Regions from separate parts of the Streptomyces sp. NPDC086989 genome, predicted to be linked through region 1. Evidence: riboswitches for the same ligand, from Rfam matches in the RefSeq annotation. Region 1 holds a riboswitch; the other holds the start of a gene.
The links. A riboswitch is a leader RNA that binds a small molecule or an ion and turns the genes downstream of it on or off. The one in region 1 is predicted to bind glycine.
Positions count from the first base shown of each region.

Region 2: it holds a riboswitch for glycine, as region 1 does, so the genes downstream of both, gcvT (glycine cleavage system aminomethyltransferase GcvT) here and gcvP (aminomethyl-transferring glycine dehydrogenase) in region 1, are expected to answer to the same signal.

Region 1 is NZ_JBIVAL010000037.1:9,060-12,458, forward strand. Features, by position in the region: gene ACIPK4_RS39150 (DNA polymerase IV) at 1-1,387, shown strand, start outside; gene ACIPK4_RS39155 (PRC-barrel domain-containing protein) at 1,384-1,755, opposite strand; glycine riboswitch at 1,869-1,967, shown strand; gene gcvP (aminomethyl-transferring glycine dehydrogenase) at 2,166-3,399, shown strand, end outside.
Region 2 is NZ_JBIVAL010000002.1:403,537-406,935, forward strand. Features, by position in the region: gene gcvH (glycine cleavage system protein GcvH) at 1-223, opposite strand, end outside; gene gcvT (glycine cleavage system aminomethyltransferase GcvT) at 314-1,429, opposite strand; glycine riboswitch at 1,614-1,717, opposite strand; gene ACIPK4_RS05580 (AAA family ATPase) at 1,923-2,585, shown strand; gene ACIPK4_RS05585 (enhanced serine sensitivity protein SseB) at 2,660-3,394, shown strand.

The DNA of each region.
Region 1 (3,399 bases):
CTCGGCGATGCCGACGGCCCAGGCGCGCCGGCTCTGCCCGAACGGCGCCTACCTGATCCCGCGCTTCACCCTGTACCGGGCGGTCAGCGACGTGGTCATGGCCCTGCTGCGGGAGCTTTCACCGCTCGTGGAGCCGCTCAGCCTGGACGAGGCGTTCGTGGACCTGGAGGCCGGCGGTACCGCCTTCGACGCGGAGACGGCCCTGGAGACCGGACAGCGGCTGCGGGCGGCCATCCTGGCCGCGACCGGGCTCAGCGCATCGGTGGGGCTGGCGGGGTCGAAGATGCTGGCGAAGGTGGCCTCGGAAGAGGCCAAGCCGGACGGGCTGCTGCTGATCGAACCGGGGACGGAGCGGGCCCTGCTCGCGCCGATGTCGGTGCGGACCCTGCCGGGCGTGGGGCCGGCGACCGGCGAGCACCTGCGGCGGGCCGGGATCACCACCGTGGGGGAGCTGGCCGAGGCCGGTGAGGACGAGCTGGTCCGGATGGTCGGCCGTTCGCACGGGGTCGGGCTGTACCGGATGGCGCTGGGGCTGGACGACCGGCCGGTGGTCGCCGAACGCGACGCGAAGTCCGTGTCGGTCGAGGACACCTTCGACGTGGACCTGCACGACCGGGTGCGGATCCGGGGCGAGGTGCAGCGGCTGGCAGACCGGTGCGTGGAGCGGCTGCGGGGCTCGGGGCACTCCGGGCGCACGATCGTGCTGAAGGTGCGGCGCTACGACTTCTCGACCCTGACGCGCTCGGAGACGCTGCGCGGGCCCACCGACGACCCCGCGGTGGTCCGCGAGGCCGCGGCACGGCTCCTGGAGGCGGTGGACACCACGGGTGGGGTGCGGCTGCTGGGCGTCGGTGTGACGGGCCTGGCCGACTACACCCAGGAGGACCTGTTCGCACAGTCCATGGCTGCGGAGGCGGCGGCAGAGGCGGCTGGGGAGGGCGTCGCGGATGCTGCTGCGGCGGGTGCGTCCGCCGCGGCGGACGCGGAGGCCGAGGACACGGGAGGACCGGGAGGAGCGGGAGAGTCCGACGGGACTGCTGCTCAAGGTGGGCCTGCGGGGCCTGCGGGGCCTGTGGGGCCCGTGGGGGCCTCCGGGAGCGCGCTGCCGCCCCTCACCCGGGAGCCCGCCCCGGAACGGCGCTGGCCGGCCGGGAGCGACGTCCTGCACGCCGTCTACGGCCCCGGGTGGGTGCAGGGCAGCGGGGTCGGGCGGGTGACCGTGCGCTTCGAGCAGCCCGGATCACCACCGGGCCGGGTGCGCACCTTCCGGGTGGAGGACCCCGAACTGGAGCCCTCCGACCCGCTGCCCCTCGTGGGGAGGGCCGAGCCGGAAGCCCCGCCCGAGCCCGGAGCCCGGGCCGAGGCGCCCCGGACCGGAGCCGCCTAGGAGGAGTCGTCCCCGTTCGCGAGGCGGCCGAAGTCGCGCCGGATGTCCGACGGGAGGGAGACGTCCAGCCCGTAGTGGTGGTAGAGCTGCAGCTCCTGCTCGGGGGAGAGGTGGCGGCCGACGCCGAAATCGGGGGCGTCCTTGATGAGGGAGCGCTCGAAGGGGACCCGCAGGGTGTCGTCGACGACCTCGCTCGGCTCCAGGGGGACGAACGCGTCCCGGCTGAACAGGCCCGTCCGGACGGCGGCCCATTCGGGTACGCCCGTGGCGTCGTCGAGGTAGACCTCGTCCACTGTGCCGATCTTGGTTCCGTTGCGGTCGAACGCCTTGCGGCCGATCAGGCTGCGCGGATCGATGTCGGTCTGCACGGTCCCTCCATATGGTCGCAACTCCTCCGTAATGACTACAGAAAGGCATTTCCGCAGCGGAGGCCACTCGAAGGAGGACCCGGAAGGGCGCTGGTAGGCTGGGTGACGGCTGTTGACCCTGTGCGGGAGAGTCCTCCGAGTGAGCATGACGGAGGCGCCGAAGGAGCAAATCCTCCCCGGAATCTCTCAGGCATACGTACCGCACGTGGTGAGGCCACTCTGGAAAGCAGGTGCGGGTACCGGGCGTGCAGTGCCGGTTCCCCTCCTCACCGACGGTGAAAGCCGGAGTCCGCGGGTCATCCCCGTGCCTCCGGTGAAGCTCTCAGGTTGAGATGACAGAGGGGGAGGCCGTCCGGGTGCCCGCGCCGTGGTGCCCCTCGCAGGTCGTACGACCCAGGAGGCCTCCGTACATGACCGCCAACCGCATTCCGCTCTCCCAGCTGGAGCGAGGCATCCCCTTCGAGCAGCGCCACATCGGCCCGGACGCCGAGGCGCAGGCGAAGATGCTCGCCCACGTGGGCTACGGCTCGCTGGACGAACTGACCGCTGCCGCGGTACCCGATGTGATCAAGAGCGCCGAGGCACTGAACCTGCCCGAGGCGCGGACCGAGGCCGAGGTGCTGGCGGAGCTGCGTTCGCTCGCCGACCGCAACCAGGTCCTGACCCCGATGATCGGTCTCGGCTACTACGGCACCTTCACCCCGCCGGTGATCCTGCGCAACGTCATGGAGAACCCCGCCTGGTACACGGCGTACACGCCCTACCAGCCGGAGATCTCGCAGGGCCGCCTTGAGGCCCTGCTCAACTTCCAGACCGTCGTCGCCGACCTCACCGGCCTGCCCACCTCCGGTGCCTCCCTGCTCGACGAGGGCACGGCGGCCGCCGAGGCCATGACGCTGGCCCGCCGCGTCGGCAAGTCCAAGGGCAACATCTTCCTCGTCGACGCCGACGCGCTGCCGCAGACCATCGCCGTGATCGAGACCCGTGCCGAGCCGATCGGCATCGAGGTCGTCGTCGCCGACCTGTCCGCGGGCATCCCCGCCGAGGTCGCCGAGCGCGGCGTCTACGGTGTGCTCCTCCAGTACCCGGGCGCCTCCGGTGCCGTACGCGACATCAAGCCGGTCATCGACCAGGCGCACGAGCTGGGTGCGATCGTCGCCGTCTCGGCCGACCTGCTGGCCCTGACCCTGCTGACCTCCCCGGGCGCGCTCGGCGCCGACATCGCCGTCGGCACCACCCAGCGCTTCGGCGTCCCGATGGGCTTCGGCGGCCCGCACGCCGGCTACATGGCCGTCCAGGACAAGCACGCCCGGTCGCTGCCGGGCCGCCTCGTCGGCGTCTCCGTGGACGCGGACGGCAACAAGGCGTACCGCCTGGCACTGCAGACCCGTGAGCAGCACATCCGCCGTGAGAAGGCCACCAGCAACATCTGCACCGCGCAGGTGCTGCTCGCCGTCATGGCCGGCATGTACGCCGTCTACCACGGCCCGGACGGCCTGCGGACGATCGCCCGCCGTACCCACCGCTACGCGGCCCTCCTCGCGGCCGGTCTGACGGCCGGCGGGGTCGAGCTGGTCCACGGCTCGTACTTCGACACCCTCACCGCCCGGGTGCCCGGAAAGGCCGCCGACGTCGTCGCCGCCG
Region 2 (3,399 bases), on a different contig from region 1:
CGGAGACGGGGGAGTACAGGTCGCTGACCGACTTGGTCGACTCCAGCTCACCGCAGGTCTCGCCCTCGGTGACGGTGTCGCCGACCGCGGGGAGCTGGGCGTAGACGACGTCACCGAGCGCGTTGGCCGCGAACTCCGTGATGCCGACCGTCGCGACGCCGTCCACGGCGTCCGACAGCCACTCGTGCTCCTTGGTGTAACGCAGCTGCTGGGGGTTGCTCATGACCTGATTCTCCTGGATGCGGGGGAGTGCGAACGAACAGTGGTCTTGCGTACTGAGACGTACTGAGACGGCCGGTACGGCGTACGGGCGCTACTTCTGCCGCTTGTAGAACGGCAGGGCGACGACCTCGTACGGCTCATGCGTACCGCGAATGTCCACGCCGACGCCGGAGGTGCCGGGCGCGGCGTACTCCGCGTCCACGTAGGCCATCGCGATCGGCTTGCCCAGCGTCGGGGACGGGGCGCCCGAGGTGACCTCGCCGATCACCTCGCCGCCGGCGACGACCGGGAACCCGGCGCGCGGGACGCGGCGGCCCTCTGCGATCAGGCCGACCAGCTTGCGCGGCGCCTTCGTGGCGGCCTGCTCGGCGGCGGCCTCCAGGGCGGCGCGCCCGACGAAGTCGCCCTCCTTCTCGAACTTCACGACCCGGCCCAGACCCGCGTCGAACGGGGTGAGGCCGGTGGTCAGCTCGTGCCCGTACAGCGGCATGCCCGCCTCCAGGCGCAGCGTGTCGCGGCAGGACAGGCCGGCCGGGACCAGGCCGACGCCCGCGCCGGCCTCGGTCAGCGCCTGCCACAGCTCCACGGCGTGCTCGGGGGAGACGAACAGCTCGAAGCCGTCCTCACCCGTGTAGCCCGTACGCGCGATCAGCGCGGGCACGCCCGCGACGGTGCCCGGCAGGCCGGCGTAGTACTTCAGCCCGTCCAGGTCGGCGTCGGTGAGGGAGGCGAGGATGCCGGGGGACTCGGGGCCCTGTACGGCGATCAGCGCGTACGCGTCGCGGTCGTCGCGGACCTCGGTGTCGAAGCCCGCGGCGCGCTCGGTCAGGGCGTCCAGGACGACTTGGGCGTTGGAGGCGTTCGCGACGACCATGTACTCGGTCTCGCCCAGGCGGTAGACGATCAGGTCGTCGAGGATCCCGCCGTCCTCCTGGCAGATGTGCGTGTAGCGGGCGCGGCCGACGCCGACGGTCGAGATGTTGCCGACCAGCGCGTAGTCCAGGGCCTTGACGGCCTCCGGGCCGGTCAGCGTGATCTCGCCCATGTGGGAGAGGTCGAAGAGACCGGCCTTGGTCCGTACGGCGTTGTGCTCGTCGCGCTCACTGGCGTACCGCAGGGGCATGTCCCAGCCCGCGAAATCGGTCATGGTCGCACCGAGCGACCGGTGCAGCGCATCGAGGGCGGTCAGACGGGGGGCAGTGCTCATGGGTGTGGCTCCCGGGTCCCAGGGCATGACATGACGAGGACGATCCTCCCCATCTGTCATCGGAACCTGAGAGGTTCGCCGAGAGTTCCCGGTCGGACCCGGGGAACCTCGACTTGCACCTTGGGTGGAGCGCACGCGGGTGCCGTCGTGAGGGACGGCGGCGCGGCTCGCTTTTCAGATCTGCCTCATCCACGCGGTACGGGGCCTGAGAGATTCAAGGGAGGAACTTGCTCCTTCGGCGCCCGGGCACCGCCTCACGGCGTGCCGGGACTCTCCCGCGCGGATTCAAGCGGCCGGTATGCAGTTGGTCCAGATGGCGCACATCATTGCACGCCGTCCGGGCGATCGGGCGTGCGGGCCCGGAAGAACGTACGGACCGGCCGTCCCGGACCGGTGGAGGGGCCGCGGGCCCTGACCGGAACCGGGGCCACCGGATTACCGTCTCTTTACACTCTTGGGCATGGGGCCCGCGTGGCCCCGATTGGGGGAGGCGATCACAGTGCGGAGATTCGGAGTGCTGGCGTCGACCGGGACCGGGGCCGTCGACGGGGTGCCGGCAGCGCGGCGGGCCTGCGCCGAGGGCCCCCTCGTACGCGACCTGCGCGGCCGGGGCCCGCACGGACCCCAGTGGCTCGGCTTCGCCGAAGGCGACATCGTCGTGGTGTCCGGCCTGCCCGGCGGCGGCAAGAGCACGCTCATCAAGCGGGCCGCGGACGGCGGCATCGACTCGCAGGACGTGCGCGAGCGCTGGGAGCGGCGGATGCCGAGGGTGCTGCCGTACGCGGTGTACCGGCCGCTGGTCCGCTGCGCCCACTACTGGGGCCTGTGGCGGACGCTGCGCTCCGGGGCCTCGGCGGTGGTCCACGACTGCGGAACGCAGACCTGGGTGCGCGCCCTGCTGGCCGCGGCCGCGCGGCGGCGGGGCCGCGGGCTGCACCTGCTGCTGCTGGACACCACCCCGGAGGAGGCCCTGGCCGGGCAGGCGGCGCGGGGGCGCGGGGTGTCGGCGTACGCCTTCGCCCGCCACCGGGGCGCGGTGGCCCGGCTGCTGCGGGACGCGGAGGCGGGCCGCCTCCCGGCCGGTTGCACCTCGGCGGTCCTGCTGGACCGCGGCTCGGCGGCCCGGGTGACCCGCATCGCCTTCCGCCGCCCCTGACCCTGGCCCGGGCCCGCGGGGGGCAGCGGTTAATCTCGGGCCGACAGCGTGGGGTGAGAACAGCGGAGGCGTACATGCACGGCGGCGGCTGGCCGGACAACGAGCTGGAGCAGGTGCTCGGGGCGGCGCTCGGACAGGCGGACGCCGGCGCCCGCATCGTCGAGGTGCTCGGGCGCAGCCTGCTCTGGGTGCCCCTGCCCGGCGGCGGCGGCCCGGACGCGCCCGCCCTCACCCTGCCCACCATGGAGATCAACGGCGCGGCGTACGTCCCCGTCTACAGCTCCGAGGCCCAGTTCCGCGCCTGCGCCGGCCCCGGCATGGACTTCGCCGTGGCCCCGGCCGTCGAGTTCGCCCGCGGCCTGCCCCCGCAGCTCGGCATCGCCGTGAACCCCGAGGGCGCCGTCGGCGTCCCGCTGCCCCCGCCCGCCGTGGCGGAGCTCTGCCGCACCGGCCGCACCCCGCTCGACGGCCCCGCCACCGGCGGCCGCGTCCGGCTCTTCGAGCCCGACTGGCAGGACGACCCGGTGGACTTCCTGACCGCAGCCGCGGAGGAGTTCCGTGCCACCGGCGTGATCGCCGCCGCCCACCGCTGCCTCGCCAGCGTCGAGGGAGGGGCCCCGGAGCTCTACATCGGCGTCCGGCTGCCGGGATGGGAGCCCGGGATGCGCAGCGCCCCGATGGAGGCCCTCGGCCGGGCCCTGGCCCGCGTGGCGCCGGCCTGGCCCGTGCAGTTGATCCTCCTCGACGCCGTGCAGGACCCGGTGGTCGACTACATGGTTACGCGCGTACGCCCCTTCTACCTCGCTTAGGGCCG